Regions from separate parts of the Coprobacillus sp. genome, predicted to be linked through region 4. Evidence: predicted binding sites of a transcription regulator. Region 4 holds the regulator's gene; each other region holds the start of a gene.
The links. Region 4 encodes HrcA, which represses chaperone genes, less so after heat shock. Its sites were predicted from a motif close to TTTTAGCACTNNNNNNNNNNNAGTGCTAAAA; they were not measured.
Positions count from the first base shown of each region.

Region 1: AC5M21_RS11185 (ATP-dependent Clp protease ATP-binding subunit) is a predicted target of HrcA. The motif match lies at 2,766-2,796, and genes of this name have one in related genera.
Region 2: htpG (molecular chaperone HtpG) is a predicted target of HrcA. The motif match lies at 2,418-2,448, and genes of this name have one in related genera.
Region 3: AC5M21_RS03105 (GroES family chaperonin) is a predicted target of HrcA. The motif match lies at 1,608-1,638, and genes of this name have one in related genera.

Region 1 covers NZ_CFJNYH010000030.1:7,521-13,399, reverse strand. The annotation lists gene bilS (flavodoxin family protein BilS) at 1-67, opposite strand, end outside; gene AC5M21_RS11185 (ATP-dependent Clp protease ATP-binding subunit) at 139-2,709, opposite strand; gene vanG (D-alanine--D-serine ligase VanG) at 2,929-3,993, shown strand; gene AC5M21_RS11175 (M15 family metallopeptidase) at 3,971-4,714, shown strand; gene AC5M21_RS11170 (acyltransferase family protein) at 4,707-5,192, shown strand; gene AC5M21_RS11165 (acyltransferase family protein) at 5,243-5,758, shown strand; gene vanT (serine racemase VanT catalytic subunit) at 5,718-5,879, shown strand, end outside.
Region 2 covers NZ_CFJNYH010000013.1:24,770-30,648, reverse strand. The annotation lists gene AC5M21_RS06190 (SPL family radical SAM protein) at 1-533, shown strand, start outside; gene AC5M21_RS06185 (cupin domain-containing protein) at 584-928, opposite strand; gene AC5M21_RS06180 (LysR family transcriptional regulator) at 1,048-1,923, shown strand; gene AC5M21_RS06175 (PH domain-containing protein) at 1,968-2,357, opposite strand; gene htpG (molecular chaperone HtpG) at 2,512-4,407, shown strand; gene AC5M21_RS06165 (hypothetical protein) at 4,476-4,853, shown strand; gene AC5M21_RS06160 (nitroreductase family protein) at 4,867-5,406, shown strand; gene AC5M21_RS06155 (GNAT family N-acetyltransferase) at 5,421-5,879, opposite strand, start outside.
Region 3 covers NZ_CFJNYH010000005.1:39,541-45,419, reverse strand. The annotation lists gene AC5M21_RS03130 (DUF2812 domain-containing protein) at 1-168, opposite strand, end outside; gene AC5M21_RS03125 (PadR family transcriptional regulator) at 158-481, opposite strand; gene AC5M21_RS03120 (VOC family protein) at 580-951, opposite strand; gene AC5M21_RS03115 (DUF6440 family protein) at 967-1,161, opposite strand; gene AC5M21_RS03110 (MmcQ/YjbR family DNA-binding protein) at 1,213-1,557, opposite strand; gene AC5M21_RS03105 (GroES family chaperonin) at 1,728-1,988, shown strand; gene groL (chaperonin GroEL) at 2,001-3,620, shown strand; gene AC5M21_RS03095 (GNAT family N-acetyltransferase) at 3,837-4,382, opposite strand; gene AC5M21_RS03090 (NAD(P)-dependent malic enzyme) at 4,428-5,606, opposite strand; gene AC5M21_RS03085 (DUF4261 domain-containing protein) at 5,776-5,879, opposite strand, start outside.
Region 4 covers NZ_CFJNYH010000020.1:30,711-36,589, forward strand. The annotation lists gene AC5M21_RS08535 (hypothetical protein) at 1-177, shown strand, start outside; gene AC5M21_RS08540 (hypothetical protein) at 1,695-1,859, shown strand; gene AC5M21_RS08545 (hypothetical protein) at 2,044-2,370, shown strand; gene hrcA (heat-inducible transcriptional repressor HrcA) at 2,940-3,974, shown strand; gene grpE (nucleotide exchange factor GrpE) at 3,985-4,524, shown strand; gene dnaK (molecular chaperone DnaK) at 4,545-5,879, shown strand, end outside.

The DNA of each region.
Region 1 (5,879 bases), on a different contig from region 4:
GAGCAATGATATCAGCCAAAAGTTTTGTATTTCCACCTACACTCTTATAAACAATTGCACTTTTCATAATATAACCCTTCTTTCGTCAATATCATACACCTATTTATTAGACTTGAAAAGAAAAAAGCATAAGTTCCCTTATGCCTTACTTAATCCAAATTGACCATGACTATATTCCACAGCAACATGATCACCTTTTTGAATTGTTCCTTTAATCATTTCTTTAGCAATTAAAGTTTCAATATGCCCTTGAATAAAACGTTTTAATGGTCTTGCTCCAAAAGTCGGATCAAAGCCTTCTCTTGCAATCTCAGCTTTTGCTTCATTGCTAATTTCAATTGTGATTTTCTTATCTGCTAATCTTGAAGATAACTGATTGACAAATTTATCAATAATTTGATAGACAACCTTTTCGTCTAATGAATTAAACATAACTGTTTCATCAATACGATTTAAGAATTCTGGTTTAAAATGTTGCTTTAATTCCATTTCTACCTCACGTCTTGTTTCTTCAGTATTTCCTTGCAATAAATATTGAGAACCAATATTTGAAGTCATTATAATAATAGTATTTTTAAAGCTTACTACATTTCCTTTTGAATCAGTAATACGTCCATCATCTAAAACCTGCAATAAAACATTAAAGACTTCCGGATGTGCCTTCTCAATTTCATCCAATAAAACAATGCTATAAGGAGCACGTCGCACTGCTTCACTTAATTGTCCACCTTCTTCATAGCCTACATATCCAGGTGGTGCTCCAAGCAAACGAGAAACGCTGAATTTTTCCATATACTCACTCATATCAATACGAACAATATTCTTTTCACTATCAAATAACTGTTCAGCCAGACTTTTAGCGACTTCTGTTTTACCTACTCCAGTTGGTCCTAAGAATAAGAATGAACCAATTGGACGATTTTCATCATTGATTCCAGCACGTGATCTTAAAATAGCATCACTTACTTTCTCAATAGCTTCATCTTGACCAATAACTCGTTGACGTAATATTTCATCAAGATGTAAAAGTTTCTCTCTTTCAGATTCCATTAACTTATTCATTGGAATGCCAGTCCATCTCGCAATCACTTCACTAATTGTATCCACACTGACTTTTTCCTGTAATAAGGCATCTTCAGATTCCTGAGATTGAAAATCAGAAATTTCTTGATTGATTTTTGGTAACGTTTCGTACTTAATCTTAGATGCTTCTTCAAGATTTCCCTCTGTTTCATACTTATCTTTTAAGGCTTCAAAACGAACTTTTTGATCCTTTAATTCTTTAATATGATCTAGTGCCTTCTTTTCCTCTTTCCATTTATCACTCAAGCCAATCATTTGCTCATCTAATGAAGCAATACGACTCTTAATTTCATCCAATCGTCTTTCATTATCCTCATTCTTATCTTCTTTCTCAATAGAAATACGCTCCATTTCAAGACGATTCTTTTCTCTTGTAATAACATCAAGTTCTTCTGGCAATGAATCAATTTCCATACGCACAGATGCGCAAGCCTCATCAATTAAGTCAATTGCTTTATCTGGTAAAAAACGATCTGTAATGTATCTTTGTGACATATGAACTGCTCCAACAATTGCACTATCTGTAATTTGGACACCATGATGTGATTCAAAACTATCTTTCAAACCACGTAAAATAGCAATTGTATCATCTGTATCAGGTTCATCAACAGTCACTTTTTGGAAACGTCTTTCTAAAGCTGCATCTTTTTCAATATATAATCGATATTCATCCAAAGTTGTAGCCCCAATACAATGGAGTTCTCCACGTGCTAACATTGGTTTTAAAAGATTAGCTGCATCCATAGCCCCATCAGTTTTTCCTGCACCCACCAATTGATGAATTTCATCAATAAAAAGAATGATATTTCCTTCAGCCTTCTTGATTTCGTTCAAAACAGCTTTCAATCTTTCTTCAAATTCACCACGGAACTTCGCACCAGCAACCAGCGAACCTAAATCCAGTTCATAAAGTGTTTTGTTTTGTAAACTTGTAGGCACATCGTTTTTAAATATACGCCAGGCCAAGCCTTCAACAATCGCTGTTTTCCCAACACCTGGTTCACCAATTAAGATTGGATTATTCTTTGTTTTACGTGATAAAATCTGCACAACTCTTCTGATTTCTTCATCACGACCAATAACAGGATCTAATTTACCATCTCGTACATCCTGAATCAAATCACGACCATATTTTGTAAGAACCTCATATTGATTTTCTGGATGAGGACTATTCACAGTATTTCCTCCTCGCATATCTTCAATTATTTTTTCTACACTTTTTTTATTCAAATGAAATTGTTGAATAATTTCCTGACACAAAGTACTTTGTGTTGCAAACAAAGCCATAATCAAATGTTCAACGCTTAAATATTCATCTTTATATTGTGACATTGTTGTTTGTGCTTTTGTAAGCAATTGATTTAAATCATAAGAAATTCTAAGTTGACTTTCATCAACACCCTCTACAACAGGTTTCTGTTGACGTTTATTTTCCAAATAGTTTATCAATCCTGCTATATCCACATCAGCCTTAACGAGAACACGATAAAATATACCACTAGTGTCTTCAATCAATGCTAACAAAAGATCCTCAATATCTACAACTTGCCGAGACATTGATAATACTTCCTGAAAAGCCTTCTGTAGTGCTTCTTGCATTGCTGCTGTCCATTTTTCTATATTCATAATCTCACTCCTTTAGCACTCTTATATCCTTAGTGCTAACTATAGTATACCACTAATTTTAGCACTGTCAACCCTAAAGTGCTAAAATTATCATACAAACTCTCTTAATGTTTTCATAAGATTTTCTTAATCAAATCATCATAATATATTATGAACACTTTCAGACATTCTTATTATTTGTTTGTTAGAATATATCTGCATTCAAATTATGGAGGTTATATTATGAAAAAAACAATTGCAATTCTTTTTGGAGGACATTCAAGCGAATATAGCGTATCACTTGAATCAGCATACTCAGTTCTTTGTCATCTAGATCATGATAAATATAACATTTATATGATTGGCATTACAAAAGATGGGAAGTGGTATCATTTTGATGGCGATATCTTAGATATTCAAAATGACACATGGTGGCAGCATCCTCTTCACGAAGTCACAATTTCACCTGATCCAACCAAACATGCACTTATAGAAATGAAAACAGATCACTTTATACTTGTTCACATTGATGCGATTTTTCCAATTTTACATGGTAAAAATGGTGAAGATGGAACAGTTCAAGGTTTAATTGCATTATCTGGCATTCCCCTCATCGGTTGTTCTGTAGCCAGTTCAGCATTATGTATGGATAAAGAACGTGCTCATCAAATTGTCAATCATGCAGGCATTCGTGTGCCAAAATCTTTTGTCCTAACATCCATGCAAGATTATCAATTGCAAAAAAACAATTTTCTCAAACTCTCTTTGCCACTCTTTGTGAAGCCAGTAAAAGCAGGATCATCATATGGGATTACAAAAGTCACTCATCTTGATGAAATAGAAAAAGCTATTGAATTTGCTTTTACTTATGATAATGAGATTCTTATTGAAGAAAATATTGAGGGATTTGAAGTTGGATGTGCAGTCATGGGAACTGATCAACTCATTCTCGGTCGTGTTGATGAAATTGAATTATCACAAGGTTTTTTTGATTTTACTGAAAAATATACTTTAAAATCTTCACAGATTCATATGCCTGCTCGTATAGATTCTCAAATTGAAAAACGCATTCAGGAAACAGCACAAATGATCTATAAAGCTTTAGGATGTCAAGTTTTTGCAAGAGTTGATATGTTCTTAACACCAGAAAATGAGATTGTCTTTAATGAAGTGAATACAATTCCTGGCTTCACATCTCACAGTCGTTTCCCAAGCATGTTGCAAGGCATTGGATATAGTTTTGAAAATATTTTAGATAAACTTATTGAAATGGGGTTAAACCATGAAAACAATTATTCTCAATAAAGCTGATATTCATAAAGGAAATTTAATTCTTATTAATTATCAGTATCCATACCATAACAATCCTGATCTTCCTATTTTAAAAGAAGATAACATTTCATTAGAAAAAAGAACATATAACTTACTCAAAAATATTCTCCAAGACATAAATCAAACACATCAAATATCTCTTGTCAGCGGTTTTCGTACAGAGGAAGAACAAACCCTTATATATAAAGATTCACTATATAACAATGGCATCGAATTTACCAATCGCTATGTTGCCTTACCACAACATAGTGAACATCAAACCGGCCTTGCTATAGATTTAGGACTCAATTCAGATCATATTGATTTTATACGCCCAGAGTTTCCACATGTAGGTGTTTGTCAAAACTTTAGAAACATAGCATATCAATATGGCTTTATTCAACGCTATGAAGAGGACAAAGAAGCAATGACACATATTGCAAATGAACCTTGGCATTTCCGTTATGTTGGCATTCCCCACTCCATGTTTATGATGGAAAAACATTTATGTTTAGAGGAATATATTGAAGATATAAAGAACTATTCTATACACAAACCATTAAATTACTATTTTCAAAATCGATTATTTTCTATATTTTATGTACCAATATTAAACCAAACAGCAACAATCACTTTAGCAGACAATGCTGTATATCAAATTTCAGGAAATAATATTGATGGCTTTATTGTCACTGTTTGGAGGACATATGCATAAGAGAAATTATCCAATGATTGATATTATGCGTATTATTGCTTCAATCCTTGTCATTGGCATTCATACATACCCATTTTTACAAATCAGTCCATCACTTGATTTTATAACAACACATATTATTGGCAGAATTGCTGTCCCTTTCTTTTTTATGACAACTGCTTTCTTTCTGTTTGAACATGGAGAACCTACACTACAAAGATTAAAAAAGACACTTAATCAACTGGGAATAATTTATCTGATATGCATCTTTATATACATTCCTATTCAAATCTATAATAATACTCTTATTCAATCAGTTCCAAATCTGATTCAGGATATTTTTATGGATGGAACATTCTACCATTTGTGGTATCTTCCTGCAACACTTATCGGAATAAGTTTGGTTTATATAATATATAAGTACTGTTCTTTAAAACTTGGATTTATTCTTGTCATCATTTTATATATTTTGTCATCATTTTATATATTATTGGTTTAGGCGGAGATTCTTATTATGGATTCAGTATTCAAATTCCTATTCTCAAAAGCTTGTATAATTCTATTTTTCAATTTTGTGAATATACACGAAATGGTCTATTCTTTGCTCCAATATTTTTATGGCTAGGAGCTTATATTGCTCAGCACCAACGCAGAATTTCCAGATATCATTGGTATATTACACTCTGTATTAGTTTTCTTTTCATGGCTGGCGAAACTATTATTTTAAATAGTTATAATATACCCAAACATGATGCTATGAATATATTTTTACCTATGTCTATGTATTTGCTTTTTATGATTATAATATCTTATACAGGTCAGCGTTATCCAAGGTGTAAAGATTTATCTTTGATGATTTATATTATTCATCCTATGATGATTGTTGTCACAAGAATGCTAGGAAAGATTTTACATTTAGAAACTTATTTTATTGATAATCATTTAATACATTTTTGCATTGTAACACTTTTATCAATAATCTGCTCATATATTTTTATCTTCATCAAGAAAGGAATGATTCAGCATGGAAAAACTCAAGTACCAAACAGATCGAAGTTGGGTTGAGATTAATTTAGATGCTTTAGAAAACAATGTTCAAGAAATATCAAAATTACTACGTTCTCGTAAACAGATTATGGCTGTTGTTAAAGCAGATGCTTATGGTCATGGAGCAATAAAAATTTCT
Region 2 (5,879 bases), on a different contig from region 4:
ATCAAAATCCTGTCAATATTTCTACCAAATCAACATTGATTTTAAGGGATATTGATCTTTTGGCTGAATTATCAAAGGTGGCAGCTGTGAATTTGACTTGTACAGTGACATGTGCTGATGAAAGTATCCAACAGGTTATTGAACCACGTGCTGCAACGAGTTTGGAAAGAATGAAAGTTCTTCAAATTTTGAAACAGAAAACCAATGCAAGTGTTGGTATTTTAATGATGCCAATTATTCCATATATCACTGATTCATATGAAAATATAGAAGCTATTTACAAATTGGCTCAACAAATTGATCTCGATTATATTGTTCCTGGAACATTGTATTTAAGAGGAAAAACAAAACCTTATTTTTTAAATTCAATTCGCCAATATGACGAAAACCTTTATTGGAAATTAAAACATCTTTATCCTAAAGGGAGTTGTTTAAAAGAATATAAAAAAGAATTTTATCAATCATTAAATCAAATCCGAAAAAAATATGATTTAGAAAATAAGGTTCTTAAAGATACACATAAAGACGAATGAAAAACTCATATCAGTTTAGGAATTGTATCCTATGATATGAGTTTTTATTTTCACCCTTCATATAAATCACCACTGTTTTCTTTGTTTAATGTTCCTGCCAGTTCAATCATCAGAAATTTAGTTAATGAATTTACAACTGGACGGTGTTTAACTCCTTTGGGAACAATAATGAATTCTCCTGCCTGAACTGGAAATTGATTGTCTTTTGTTTCTAAAATAAAATGACCCTCAATAACATAAAACAGTTCATCAGAAGTTTCATGGATATGAAAATCTAATGTACGATTCTCGACTTGAACAAGACTTAAAACATGTTCATTTAAAATTCCTACCTTGTTATAAACATAAAGACATTGTAGTGCGTTGGCTTCTTTTAATAAATTGACTGTTTTCATAACAGACCTCCTTGGTTATTGTTAATTGTATATATTTATGTTAACATAAATATACTCATCATAAAAATAGATTGTTTAGATGATAACAATCACAAAACAAGATGATTAAGGGGGTCTTTATGGATTTAAAGCATTTACAGACATTTTTATGCTTATGTGAAATTAAGAACTTTACAAAGACTGCTGAGCATCTTCATTATGCTCAGTCCCATGTGACAATGCAGATTCAGCAGCTTGAAGAAGAATTAAATGTCAAATTGTTTGAACGTTTGGGAAAGAAAATTAGTCTCACAACAGATGGGCAGAAATTAATTCCTTATGCTCAAAAAATGCTTTCTCTTTCTAAGGATATAGAATTTCAGTTTGCTAAACAGGATAATGGTCGCATTGTGATAGGAGCGTCTGAATCTCTTTGTCTATATCGTTTACCCAATATTATTAAACTGTTTTCAAATCAGTATCCAAGTGTTGAGGTTTGTTTATATGTATTAGAAAGCAATGATTATTTGTCTTTATTAGCAAACAATACGATTGATATAGCATTTGTATTAGATCGGCCACTAGCTCATTTGCATTTTGAAAAGGTTTTACAGATTCCAGAAACAATTGGTATTTTCTCATTGCCACAACATCCACTTGCTCAAAAGAAAAATGTTTCTTTAAAAGATTTAGCTAATCAGCGTCTCATTGTCACAAAAAAAGAATGTTGTTATCGTCAACAATTTGATTATGATTTAAATAAAATAAAAATAACTCCTCATATTGTTCTTGAGACAAGTAGTATTCAAGTTATTAAACAATCTGTATTAAGTGGACTAGGAATATGTGTATTACCTGAGTTTGTTGTTCAAGATGAAATGAAGCAAAACCAATTAAAGGCAATTGAATATCTCACTCATTATTCTATTCAATCGCAATTAATTTATCATAGAGATAAGTGGCTATCGCCCAGTTTAAAACATTTTATAGATATGGCTAAAAAATTGATTGAATAAAAAAGAGACTATCTCTTGATAGATATCTATCAGGTTATAATCTCTTAATCATTATCTAAATCTTCAGCATAATCATGTCCATCTTCTAGAATTTCTCCAACACGCATTCTTCTTTCCAGTTTCATTTTTTCAACATGTTGATGAAGAAGTTCTTTCACATCAAAAGGTGTTTTGATATTTCTGATTTCTAGAACAGGTGATGTTTTGTCAGATGATTGGACAATAATAGATCCAACACCAAAAATACGTTGTCCTAGCGTTTGAGAAACACTTAAATCACGGACGCGATAAAGTAATATTTCATCACTTTGTAGTCTGACCAATCCTTTATCAACAAAAAGGCGATCATCTGATAAAGAATAAGTTGTAAAGCTGATAGGCATACCAAGTATTCTTTTTTTATCTGACCAAAGTTTTTTGACATTTGTTTTCATATTCCTACCTCCATATATCGACATTATACAATGAATATAGAAATTTGTATAGATGTTATAAATTAGCAGTTTGATATTGACAGTGCTAAGAAAAAGGTATAAGATATCATTAGCACAGTTAATCAAAGAGTGCTAATTAAAGGAGATGTAAAAAATGGCAAAAAAGAAACAATTTAAAGCTGAGTCACAAAGATTATTAGACTTAATGATTAATTCTATTTATACGCATAAGGAAATCTTTCTTAGAGAATTGATTTCTAATGCAAGTGATGCTTCTGATAAATTATACTATAAAGCATTAACTGAAAATATCAGTGGTATTTCAAGAGAAGATTTGTCTATTCAAATTGTGATCAATAAAGATCATCGTATGCTGTCTATTATTGATCAAGGAATTGGGATGGATGCAAAAGAGTTGGAAGAACATTTAGGAACAATTGCGAATTCTGGTTCTTTTGAATTTAAAAATGCCTTAGAAAAGGGACAGGATGATGTTGATATTATTGGGCAATTTGGTGTTGGTTTCTATTCAGCATTTATGGTGGCTCATAAAGTCGAAGTGATTTCTAAAAAATATGGTGAAGATCAAGCTTATATTTGGGAATCAGATACAAGTGATGGTTATACTGTTAAAGAATGTGATTATCCACAACATGGGACAAGAATTAATTTGTTCTTAAAAGAAAATACAGATGATGAAAATTATGATCAATATTTAGATGAATATGAAATTCAAAGACTTGTTAAAAAATATTCTGATTATGTTCATTATCCAATTGAAATGGATATGACAACTTCTAAACAAAAAGAAGACAGTGATGAGTATGAACAAGTTGTTGAACATAAGACATTGAATTCTATGGTTCCATTATGGAAAAGACCAAAGAAAGATATTACAAAAGAAGATTATAATGAATTTTATCAAGATAAATTCAATGACTTCAATGAACCATTAAAAGTTATGCATAATAGTGTTGAGGGAACAATCTCATATGATTCATTATTATTCATTCCTTCAAAACCACCAATGAACTATTATTCTCAAGATTATGAAAAAGGTTTACAACTTTATTCACGTGGAGTCTTTATTATGGATAAAGCAAGTGATCTTGTTCCAGAACATTATAGATTTGTAAAAGGCTTAGTTGATTCACAAGATTTATCATTAAATATTTCTCGTGAAATGTTACAACACGATCGTCAATTAAAGTTAATTGCTGATAAAATTGAAAAACGTATTCAAAGTGAACTTGAAAAGATGTTAAAGAATGAAAGAGAAACATATGAAGAATTCTTTAAAAACTTTGGATTGCAATTGAAGTTTGGTATCTATAATAGTTATGGTATGCTCAAAGATAAATTACAAGATTTATTGTTGTTCTATAGTGCAAATGAAAAGAAACTCATCACTTTAAATGAATATGTTGAAGCTATGAAAGAAGAACAGAAAGAAATCTATTTTGCAAGTGGTGAAACAATTGAAAAGATTAATCATTTACCAACTGTAGAAATGGTTAAGGATAAAGGTTTTGATATCCTTTATTTGACTGATAATGTTGATGAGTTCTGTATTCAAATGTTAAGAGAATATAAAGAAAAAGCCTTTAAGAATATTAATCAAGGTGATTTGGATATTGAAAGTGAAGAAGAAAAGAAAGAACTTGAACAAGTCAATGAAGATAACAAAGATTTGTTAGAAACATTAAAAGAAGCACTAAAAGATCAAGTTCAAGATGTTAAGGTTTCTTCAAGATTAAAAACACATCCAGTATGTTTAGTAAGTGGTGAAGGTGTTTCATTTGAAATGGAAAAAGTATTGAGCCAAATGCCAGATGCTCAAGGTGTTAAAGCAGGAAGAATTCTTGAAATTAATCCTAATCATCAAATCTTTACAGCTTTACAGTCAGTTTTTGATAAAGATAAAGAAAAGATTAAGGATTATGCATCGTTGTTATATGATCAGGCTTTATTAATTGAAGGATTTAGTATTGATGATCCTGTGGGATTCTCTAATAAAGTTTGTGATTTAATGGTTGAAGCTAATAAATAATAAAAAGATAGTATATCAATTTTGATATACTGTTTTTTTATGTTAAAATAAGAAAAAGGGAGAAAAATATGGGAAAGAAAATTGTGATTGTTTTCAGTGTTTTAATCATGTTATGGGGATGTCAAGCATCACATTTCAGTGTTTCATATGAAGATACATACAAACAATTAGAAAATCTAAATATCACGATGGGAATGATACCTAGTCATCAACCTAATATGTTTTTACGACAAGAGGAAATACAGTGGGATATTTTTATGGATGAAGATTATCAAGTTGTTTTTCTGGGAAGTTCTGAGGGGTATATAGTTTATGATGAATCTGGTTATCATGATAATTCATCTTTCAATAGTTTTCTTGAGTCTATTGGATTAACTGAAGAGGAATTGCTTGATTTTACTAAACAGTTTTATGAGATCAATATAAAAAAAGCATTAAGAGGGTAAGGAGGATATAGTTATGCAATTGAATGATGTTTTAAAGCAAAGAAGGAGTATAAGGAAGTATAAAAAGCAATTTGTTTGTATTGATGATATTCATCAAATGATAGAAGCTGCTATTTTAGCACCATCATGGAAGAATTCCCAAGTGACACGTTATTATATTGTGGAGGGTGAAATAATGTTGGAGAAAATAAAAAACACATTGCCTGAATTTAATTTTGACAATGTTAAGAATGCACCAGTTCTTATTATATCAACTATTATACTCAATCGTTCAGGATACGAAAGAGATGGAACACCTAGTAATGAATTAGGAAATGGTTGGGGGTATTATGATTGTGGTTTACAAAACATGAATTTATTGTTAAAGGCAACAGAGTTAGGGTTATCAACACTTGTGATGGGAATAAGGGATGCCAAACAAATCAAAGATTTTCTAAGCATTCCAGAAAATGAAGGTGTTGTGAGTGTTATTGCTGTAGGATATGGAGATATTGAACCAGATATGCCTCAACGAAAAACATTTGAAGAAATTACGAGAATATATGAAAAATAGAAGACGAGTGTCTTCTATTTTAATTCATCTGGCATTAATGAATATATGCAATCATCATAAATGATATCTTTATAACCTTTTATCCCTTTTCTTAAAGTTCCTTCGTGAACAAATCCGAGTTTTTTAAGAAGGACTTGAGAAGCAGTGTTTCCACCAAAGTGACGAGCAACAATGATTTCAACATCAGTTTTAAATAAGACTTTTAAAAAATGATGTAAAGCTTCATACATATAGCCTTTTCTTGCAAAGGCTTCATCAAGATAATAGGATATTGTAATAGAAGATATTCCATGACGCAGATTATCAGGATGTGTTGATATTTCTCCAATAATTTGATGAGTATCTTTGAGTTCTAAAATGAACATATCTTTATTGTTGTTTTGAATTTCTTGGGTAAGAACTTCTGGTGTAGGTGTTTTCATAGCATTATACATTTGAACAAATTCACTACTGCGTATTTGACAAAGTGCTAA
Region 3 (5,879 bases), on a different contig from region 4:
AACATCTACATAATAATAGATCTCATGAACAGGTTCAGTTTTGAAAACAAGATATTGAGAATGAATTTTTGTTAAATATTTACCATTCTTAGCCATCTCATTTATATAATCCTCTAATTGTTGCTTTTCAAAGTAATGAAATTTATTATATTTTAATTCATGATTCATCAATATCCTCCTCACTCTTCTTTGTATCTTCAATCATTTCAAGGAGATGCTGATATTCTTTTTCTAACATTATACGACCTTTATCTGTCATAATATAACTTCTCTTGCGCCCTTCTGTCTTCTTTTCATGTATCCATTTTTCAGCTTCAAACTTTGAAAGAATTGCATATAATGTTCCTGGACCAAGAATAATTCTTCCATGTGTTAATTTTTCGATATATTGTGAAATTTCAACACCATATCTTTCTTTTTTTAATGCTAATAAAACATAATACATTTGTTCTGTTAATGTTTTCAATTGAACCCTAGGCATACAATCAACTCCTTCATATCGTCTAACGATATGTTCCTCATCTTCAGTCTATTATCGTTTAACGATATTGTCAACAAAAAAAGAGAAAATCATATTTTCTATGATTTCTCTCTAATAATCTCAAACCAGTAATCATCTGGATCATTAATAAAATATAATCCCATAGCCTCATTTTCATAACAAATACAATTCATTCTCTGATGTAATGCATGAGCTTCTTCATAGTTATCAACTGTAAAACAAATATGGCTTTCATTCTCTCCAAGTTCATAACTTTGAGGATGATCCTTTAACCATGTTAATTCTAATTGAAATGGTGAAACACCATCACTTAAATAAACAAGTTTAAAACTGCCATCACTTGCTTCTTTTTCTCGAATAACTTCTAAGCCTAATGCTTCTTTATAAAAATGAATACTCTTTTCTAAATTAGTAACATTAATATTACAATGATTAAATATTGCTTTCATCTTATTCGCTCCTTTTTACTCATCTTTTGGAAAAACAGTTGTTATCATAGGTTTTCCTTCACGATCTACAAGAATTGTTAATCCTCCAGAATTCCCACTTGAATGGTAAAGATAATGAATACCAGTTTCTTTATCGACGAGGATTTCCGTTGCAGTCGCAAATGAACTTTGTTCATAGATACTTATAAAACGTTTATCTTTTTTTGCCATACTTCTTCCTCCATCGTTAACATTATAACAGAATCAAACGTTATTCCAAAATTATTTTCTTTTTCGTTTAACTAAAGTTATATCATAGCTTTCTTGAATCATTATCTCAATATCTTTTGGATCAACTGTACCATCTAGAATAATTGAATTCCAATGTTCTTTACTTAAATGATAACCTGGAACAACAGATTTATATTTTTCTCTAAAAAAATCTAACCACCCTTTTGTTCCCTTCACATTCACCCAAATACTTCCATTTCTTTCAAATATCCACGCAAATATTTTATGATTTTCGTGATGTCTCATACATGTCCAATTCGTATCAGAGAATGGATAATCTTCATATACATTTTGATATGTTAAACAATATGTAATGATTTCTTGCCTTGTCTTCATTATCTCACCTTCTTTTTTATTATACATAAAATATAGATAAAATGATAGGTATTTAGCACTTTCTTATAACTAGTGCCAAAAAGTTCATATTCAATTCACATTTAAGTTTATAATTATTTGTGTTAGCAATCTATAGTTATGAGTGCTAAGCATAAAAAGGAGGAATAAAAATGTTAAAGCCATTACATGACTATGTTATTTTAAAAAAGGAGCAAGCTGAAAAGCAAACTGCAAGTGGGATTATTCTCACCAATCCAAAGGAACAGGCAAGCAATCAAGCAACAGTTGTTGCTGTTGGTCCAAAATGTGACGACCATTTAAAAGAAGGAATGACTGTTATTTTCAAGGAATATTCAGGAACAAAATTTAAAGATGAAGAAACTGAATATATGATTTTAGAAGAAGAAGATATTTTAGCGATTGTTGAATAGGAGGAATTAATCATGAGTAAAGAGATTCGTTTTTCTAAAGATGTTAGAGATGCAATGTTAAAAGGTGTCAATACTTTGGCTGATGCTGTGAAAGTTACAATTGGTCCAAAAGGACGAAATGTTGTTTTAGATAAGGGATATGGTTCACCACTCATTACAAATGATGGAGTTAGTATAGCTAAAGAAATAGAACTAGAAGATACTTTTGAAAATATGGGTGCTAAACTTGTCTATGAAGTTGCCAATAAGACAAATGATGTTGCTGGAGATGGTACAACAACTGCGACTATTCTAGCCCAAAGTATGATTCAAAATGGATTAAAAGCCGTTGAAAAAGGTGCTAATCCTGTTTTAATGCGTGAAGGTATTGATTATGCAAGCAAGGAAGTTGCTAAATATATTTTAGATAAATCTCATATTGTAGAAACAAGCAATGATATTGAAAGTGTTGCAACAATTTCAGCTGGTGATCAAGAGATTGGTAAAATTATTGCACAGGCGATGGAAAAAGTCGGTAGAGATGGGGTCATCAGTGTTGATGAATCAAACAGTTTTGATACTGAATTAGAAGTTGCTGAAGGTATGCAATATGATAAAGGTTATGTATCTCCATATATGGTGTCAGATCGAGAAAAAATGACTGTTGATTTAGACAATCCAATGATTATGGTTACTGATCAAAAAATCAATACAATCCAAGAAATTCTACCAATTCTTGAACAAGTTATGCAAGCCAATAAATCTTTATTGTTAATTGCTGATGATTTCGAACAAGAAGTCATTTCTACATTAGTTGTTAATAAATTAAGAGGAACATTTAATGTTGTTGCAACAAAAGCACCAGGTTTTGGTGATAATCAAAAAGAAATCTTACAAGATATTGCAATATTAACAAATGCAAAATTCTATAGTAAAGATTTAAATATGAATTTAAAAGATATGCAAATGGATGAATTAGGATCAGCTAAAAAAGTTCATATTACTAAAGATCACTCAACTATGATTGGTGGCGCTGGTGAAAAAGATGCAATTGATCAACGTGTTCATGAAATTACTCAACAAATGAATAATTCAAAAAGTGAATATGATAAGAAAAATTATGCTGAAAGATTAGGTAAATTAAGTAATGGTGTTGCTATTATCAAAGTCGGTGGTGCAACTGAATCAGAATTAAAAGAAAAGAAATTAAGAATCGAAGATGCATTAAATGCAACAAAAGCTGCTGTCAGTGAAGGAATTGTTATGGGTGGCGGTGTGACATTAGTTAATGCTTATGTTGCTTTAAAAGATCAATTAAAAGATAAAGATATTGATAAACAAAAAGGTATTAAGGTTGTTTTAGATGCATTGCTTGCCCCAATGAGTCAAATTGCTGAAAATGCTGGCTATAATAGTGATGAAATCGTTGAAAAACAAATGAAGTCTCCTGAAGGTCAAGGCTTTGATGCAAAAGATGGTGAATGGGTTGCAATGTTTGATAAAGGTATTATTGACCCAACAAAGGTAACACGTAGCGCTTTATTAAATGCCGCAAGTATATCTGCATTATTCATTACAACAGAAGCTGGTGTTGCCCCTATTAAAGAAGACAATCCTGCTCCAGTTCCAATAGGTGCTCCAGGAATGTACTAATATTTTGATCTCAAAAACACAAGTGAAAAAGAAGTTCTCATAGTTTAGAGGACTTCTTTTTTCAATATACTCTTTTGAATATCAAAAAAACAGTTAAATGCTACATAGTGCAATAGCAATCAAATGAAACGACATAGAGATAACAGAATAAAGATAAACGTCACTGACAATGATAATAATTTATAAAGAAAAAGGATAAATTTTTACATATCTTTCCTATTTACAAGACTTCCATTCATCTTCTAATATAGCCATTAGAATATTATCAGCATACTTATCACCATCTTTAATAGCATCTTTTAATATGCCCTCTTGACGAAATCCAGCATGTTTATATGCTTTAATGGCTCTCACATTAAACGAAAAGACATTTAATTCTAAACGATGCAGATGCAGTTCTTGAAAAGCAAAATCTCTTGTTTTTTCCAGAGCCCATGTTCCAATCCCTTTTCCATAATCAGTCGGATGAAATAAACATATACGAAAATTAGCACTTCTTAAATCATTATCAATTTCATTAATAACACTTTCACCAATAATTTTACCTTCAGGAGAAATAATCATAAAATCATATCGATCACTAGCATCCAGGCATTGATAAAAAAATGAAATAACTTTATCCAATTCAAAATGTTTTTGGCTACCTGTCAACCTAGCTGTTTCTGAATCCAAAGGATTGAAATTATTCCTAAAATATGGTTCAGCATCTTGCTTTTGCGCTAATCTTAGTTTATATCCAGCTTTTGACCATTCTGTTCTCATAATAGCCTCCTTTCTCAAATAAATCTAAAGAAGATACATGTGTATCTATATTCTTGAAACACCTTCTTCTTGTGCTTTTTGAGACACTGCTTTTGCTACAACTTTAGCAACACGTGGATCTAATGCACGAGGAATAACATATGTTGGAGAAAGTTCCTCTTCACTGACAAGTGATGCCAAACCTCTTGCAGCAGCCATTTTCATACCTTCAGTAATCTTACGTGCTGTTACATCTAATGCTCCTTTAAATAATCCAGGAAAGGCCAATACATTATTAATTTGATTTGGGAAATCTGAACGACCAGTTCCCATAACTGCAACACCCGCTGCAATTGCATCATCATACTTGATTTCAGGCTCTGGATTGGCCATTGCAAATACAATAGGGTCTTTTTTCATATCTTTAACCATCTCTTGCGTTAATAAACCTGGTGCAGAAACACCAATAAAAACATCAGCCTCTTTAAGTGCTTCAGCCATTGTCATACGCTTTGCCTGAGAATTTGTAATTTCAGTTAATTCCTGTGTTAAAAAATCATATTGAGCATAATCTTCTTTTGTAACAATACCATGAATATTAAAACCATAGATTTCTTTTACTCCTAGAGAATGAATCATTTTAATAATAGAACTTCCAGCTGCCCCTGTTCCACTCACAACAACAGTTATATCTTGAATATCTTTATGAACAACTTTTAAAGCATTTAATAAACCAGCAGTGACAACGATAGCTGTTCCATGTTGATCATCATGGAAAACAGGAATATCTAATTCGTTAATTAATGTACGTTCTATCTCAACACAGCGTGGTGCACTAATATCCTCTAAATTGATGCCACCAAATGTTGGTGCCATTGCTTTAACAATCTGAATAATTTCCTTTGGATCTTTAGTATCTAAACAGATTGGAACTGCATCAATATCACCAAATTTTTTAAATAATATTGATTTTCCTTCCATAACTGGCAATGCTGCTTCTGGACCAATATCACCCAATCCCAAAACAGCTGTTCCATCACTTACAACAGCAACACTGTTGTGCTTCCATGTATATTTATAAACAGCTTCTTTATCCTTAGCAATTTCACGACATGGTTGAGCAACTCCAGGTGTGTATGCTAATGATAAATCATGACTTTCGTTTAACGGTACCTTTAATTGAATTTCTAGTTTTCCTTTTGTTTTTTCATGCATTCTTAATGCGTCTTGATATATATCTGACATGCTTTTTCTCCCCTTTTCACGTTTCTTATTATGACACAAATCATATAAATTGAAAAGTCTATAGCCTTTTTTACTTTGATTATAATTATCCAAAAAATCTGAAGAATAAATAATTTCTTCAGATTATAAAAACATCTTTACCCTATCATTACATTTAGAATATAAAACTTTATTCAATATCAACAACTTCAATCTTGAGAGTTTTTTCATCCAAAAAAATTCCTTGACTTAAAGTAATTTGACATTTTTGTGTAGCACTGACACCAATCGTTT
Region 4 (5,879 bases):
ATATTAGGTATTATTGCTATTCTTTTAAATTCTGAGTTATGTAATGGAGCTATTTGGTTGGGATCCATAATATTTTTTGTTTGTTATTCGATAGGAGTTACTTTCTATCTGGGTGTTTGTGATTCTAAAATAAGGAAATGGATTGTATATATTATTGATTTAATCAGTTGGCTATAAATGCTTTTAGAATATTTAGTTAGATTTATCAAAAAATATAACTCAATTTAATGAATCTATGTTATTAAAAGATTTTAGAATTTGCTGTCTCAAAACCACTTAAATTTAGACCAAGAATAACATCAGATATGTTTATCAGATTGATTCTTCTGTTTATGATACTGATAAGGAATATAATATTGATAAATATATCTGCATAAGTAAATGACTAATAATAGTCTAATGATTCTTAACGAGCGTTTTATGGGATTCTATCTTGTATCTATAATGAATGAGGCTTTTCAACTTAATTTTTGTGATACTCTTACGATTGGGACTATTCATCAATTTCGTTTGGATTTTAAAAATTACAATATTGCAAGGCAATGTACTATAACAATGTACTATAACAATGTACTATAACATTGCTTTCTGATTTATATTAAATTACGTAGAAATTGAAGAAGGTGGAATACTGTATTTAGATGTTGTCTTTTTAAATCATGTGAATATTGTTGTCTTTGCAATTTATGATTTGTATGGGGGCTAATCTATTAAAAATATTTTGAGTAGTACAATAAAAAATATGATAAAAAAATATACATGTAGATGGCTTGGAGCACAGGAACTTAGTGATTTCTGTGGAATGATAATGGGAGTATAAAACGGTCTTCTATCAGTTCTGTGATAATTAAAATATGGGAGAAACACGATACATGATTATAGGATAATTGTTATGGAGTATGGAAATTATAAGTAAAAGAATGGAGTCTAATAAATTGGAAAAACTTAAAATAGCTATTATATGTATTTTATTTGTTTTGTTAATAGTTACTGGATTCCTGGCGTTACCATCTTTTTTTTGATAGTATGCCTCTTGTACTTCAAGTTGGAATGATCTGTTTTGATATTGTTGTATCAGGAACTATGTACTATATAATTAAATATAAATTATAAATGATTTTGAATATTTTTACTTGATTTCTATCGGAATTATTATCATATATAATTTATTTATTAAATGTTGTTCTTATGAGAGGGGAAAATGAAATTTAGTGATTGGTTTACATATATATTAGCATTGCTACTTTTAGGTTCAAGATAAGTGATTCCTTTTCAAGATGATACTATTTGATTTATAATATTATTTCTATTGTTGTTGCTATTGGGATTTTTATTTATGGTAAAAAATGAATCTGATTGATTTTTAAAACATTGACAATAAACGAAAAAATTGTTATTTACTTCTTTGCGCTTGGGAACAGTTATTGGCATAGTCTTAATTATTGTATTTATTAATATTTGATCACTTTAAATCTTCATAAAATAGTAAGTCAATAAAGATATCAAGATAATTGCTCTTTGTACTGTTGATTTTACAAATAGGGATTATAAATGTATAGTGAATAAGAGGTGAGAGTGAAGGTGATGATGAGTTATTTTGGTGGTGCAATGACTATAGCATGTTTTTGCTTATTTATACTTTTATTAAAGTTTTTAATTTTAAGGTCATTAAGGTCTATTTATGGATAGTTGAAATGACTATTCTATGGTCAACAGTCATGCGTTTTTTAGAAAATGAAGTCTTAAATCTAGGTACATTGCTTGTTTTTCTATTTGTTCAAGGGATGCTTATTTATTTTATCAAGATTGATTATCGAAAAGATGTTTGTCGAAAGGATATCTATTTAAAAATATTATAAAGTCATTTTGTTCCACTGATTGTAATGGGGATACCAAAGGTGAAGGAAGAAGTTGATGAATTTATAAAGACATTAGATGACCTATTGAGAAACTCTGATCAAATGAAAAAAAAGAGCTTTTTACTTTTTTGTATATGATGCAGGATATATATATAATCAGGCTTTATTTCTAAGAAAGTCTGATATGTATCTTTTTATTGAAGATAAAGAGTTTTTAGAGTTAGATGTTGAAGAAAATGGGAAAGGTGGTAGTGCTACATTAGCAAGGAATTTAAAGGGATTATGGAATAGAAGTAGTGCCATTAGAAAAATCGCATCATATCAATGTGGTATCACAGCTGGTTTTATGAAATCTTTAGCTACTATTGCTTATTGGAAAGGTGTTGCATTATTTGGACCTGCAATCGCTAACGCTGCGTTATATATTGGTGGTGTAGCGTTTATGTGTGCAGCAGTATTAGGAGTTGGAGTGGCTGTATTATATTTAGATAAACATAGAGTATTTTATTAATATATGGGGGATTTATCCCTCATATATTAATAATTATAAGGAGGATACTTTTTTATGAGAACATTCAAATATTTTAAACTTATATTAGCTTGTTTAGATTTGTTTTCTGCATGATTGTTATATATTATATATATTCCTGTTTTGTTGTTTATATGTGTTAGTTGCTAGTTTTTATCTATGTGTATTTAGTAAAAAATAAGAACTATTATAGGAAAAACTCAACTATACGATTGGTTCGAAATGATCCGTTCGATGATTGTTAATGTTCTCATTGTGTGGTTTAGGTTTAGCAGGATTTTGTTTTTAGAACTGAAAAGGATGCTACAAGATATTTTTACTTATTTTATGAAACAACAAAAAGAACTAAGGAAAACGTATTTAAGAAACATCCTGTTGATATTCATATATGTATTGATCTCTTTTGTTTATATAAAGGGGAGTGCAGAGTTGATAACTGAATTGAATTCAGTTATTTTTGTTTTTTAGCACAAAAGTGTTGACAGTGCTAAAAACATGAGTATAATAAAATTAGCACAAAGATAAAAGGAGTGCTAAAAGGAGGTTGTGATATGCTGAGTGCACGACAATTGCTTATATTCAAGTGTATTGTTGAAGAGTTTGTTGAAACAGCTGAACCAGTTGGTTCAAAAACACTTATGACAAAGTATATGCTTCCTTATTCAAGTGCGACAATTCGTAATGAAATGTCATTTCTTGAAGAAAATGGATATTTAGAAAAAACACATACGTCATCAGGACGTGTGCCCTCAACACAAGGGTATCGCTTTTATGTCAATACATTAATGCAGCCTAATGTTGATGACGATGTCAAAAATCAAGTTGCTATGATTCTTGGTGACCGGCATCGCTCTTTAAATGAGATTATTCAGGAAAGTTGTCAAATTTTAAGTGAACTTACTCATTTGACTACAGTAGCTTTAGGTCCTAATTCTGATTATGAACGATTGCAAAATATTACACTTGTTCCTTTGACAGAGCATAGTGTGACAGCAATTATTGTAACAGACAAAGGGCATGTTGAAAATCGTATTTTTAAAGTTAAGAATAATGCTTATTTAGAAGATTTAACAAGTTGTGTGAATGTTATGAATGATTTGTTGGATGGAACACCAATTAATCAAGTGGCTTATCGCTTGGAAAGAGATGTGCGGCCAATATTGAGTGCTCGAATTAAAGAACATGAAGTTTTATTCAATGCGTTTTTAGAATCATTTATGAAATTCGCCAATAGTAATGTTTATTTCTCGGGTAAAGAAAATATGTTGTATCAACCTGAATATAATGATGTGAATAAACTTAGACAGCTGGTCTCTGCTTTTGAGAATTCACAGTCATGGAAAAGTTTAGAACCTATTGCTATTGAAGAGGGTGTAAGTGTAAGGATTGGAAGTGAATCACCCATTGAAGATTTAAGTGATGTCTCTGTCATCAGTGCATCGTTTAAAACAGGCAATGAATCCAAAGGATCAATATCGGTTATAGGGCCAACACGTATGCCTTATGAAAAAGTTGTTTCTTTGGTTGAGTATATTTCTAAAAGTTTAGAAACAGTTTTGCTAAGCAATGATGAAGATGATGAATAGAGGTGAAAGTATGGCAAAGGAAAAGAAAGAAAAAAAAGTTGATGAAGAAGTAAAGCAAGAAGAAACAGAAGTTGTTGAAGAAACAGCAACTGATTCACTTGAGGATAAAGTTGCAAAGCTTGAAGAAGAAGTGAATACATGGAAGACGGATTATTATAAAGTTTTTGCAGATATGGAAAACTCAAAGAGAAGGTTAGAAAAAGAACATCAAAACTCTATGAAATTTATGATGCAAGATTTTATTGAAGAATTACTTCCTGTAGTTGACAATTTTGAACGTTCTTTGAATGTTCAGGAACCGAGTGAAGAAATTCAAACATTCTTAAAAGGGTATCAAATGATTTTTGATCAGTTAATGGCTATTCTTGAAAAGAATGGTGTTGAAGCGATTGAAGCTCAAGGTAAGGAATTTGATCCAAATTTCCATCAGGCTGTGATGACAACCAACGATGAAAATTTTGATTCAAATATCGTTGTGGAAGAACTTCAAAAAGGTTATAAATTGAAAGATCGCGTTATTCGTGCATCTTTAGTTAAAGTTAATGAATAGTTATAAGGAGGATTTATATTATGGGAAACAAAATTATTGGTATTGATTTAGGTACTACAAACTCATGCGTAAGTGTGATGGAAAATGGAGAAGCAAAAGTTATTGCAAATCCTGAAGGATTAAGAACAACTGCATCAGTTGTTGCATTCAAAAATGGAGAAATCGTTGTTGGTGAAGCTGCAAAACGTCAAGCTGTTACTAATAAAGATACAGTTATGTCTGTAAAAAGACATATGGGTACAAATTATAAAGAAAATGTAAATGGTAAAGAATATACACCTCAAGAAATCTCTGCAATGATTTTACAAAACTTAAAAGCAACTGCAGAAGCATATTTGGGTGAAACAGTTACAAAAGCAGTTATTACTGTACCAGCATATTTCAATGATGCACAAAGACAAGCTACAAAAGATGCTGGTAAAATTGCGGGACTAGATGTTGAACGTATCATTAACGAACCTACTGCTGCTGCTTTAGCATTTGGTGTTGATAAATTAGATACTGAACAAAAAGTATTGGTATATGACTTAGGAGGAGGAACATTTGACGTTTCAATCCTTGATTTGGCAGATGGTATGTTTGAAGTATTAGCGACAGCTGGAGATAACCGTTTAGGTGGAGATGACTTTGATGAAAAAGTTATGAACTGGATTGTTGCTGAATTTAAAAAGGATCAAGGTGTTGATTTGAGTGCTGATAAAATGGCAATGCAACGTGTTAAAGAAGCTGCTGAAAAAGCGAAAAAAGATTTATCAGGAGTTATGCAAACACAAATTTCATTACCATTTATCTCTGCTGGTGCAGCAGGTCCATTGCATTTAGAATTAACATTAACAAGAGCTAAATTTGATGAATTAACTAAAGATTTGGTTGTTCGTACTGAAGGACCAGTGAAACAAGCATTAAGTGATGCTGGTATTTCTCCAAGTGAAATTGATCAAGTTTTATTGGTAGGTGGATCTACTCGTATTATTGCTGTACAAGAATCAGTGAAAAGATTACTTGGAAAAGAACCTAACAAATCAGTGAATCCTGATGAAGTTGTATCTATGGGTGCAGCTATTCAAGGTGGAGTTATTACTGGTGATGTTAAAGATATCGTTTTATTAGATGTTACACCATTATCATTAGGTATTGAAACTATGGGTGGAGTTATGACTGTATTAATTGAAAGAAATACAACAATTCCAACAACAAAATCACAAATTTTCTCTACTGCTGCAGATAATCAGCCAGCTGTTGATATCAATGTATTACAAGGTGAAAGATCTATGGCTAAAGATAATAAACAATTAGGTTTATTTAAATTAGATGGTATTGAACCAGCTCCAAGAGGTGTTCCACAAATTGAGGTT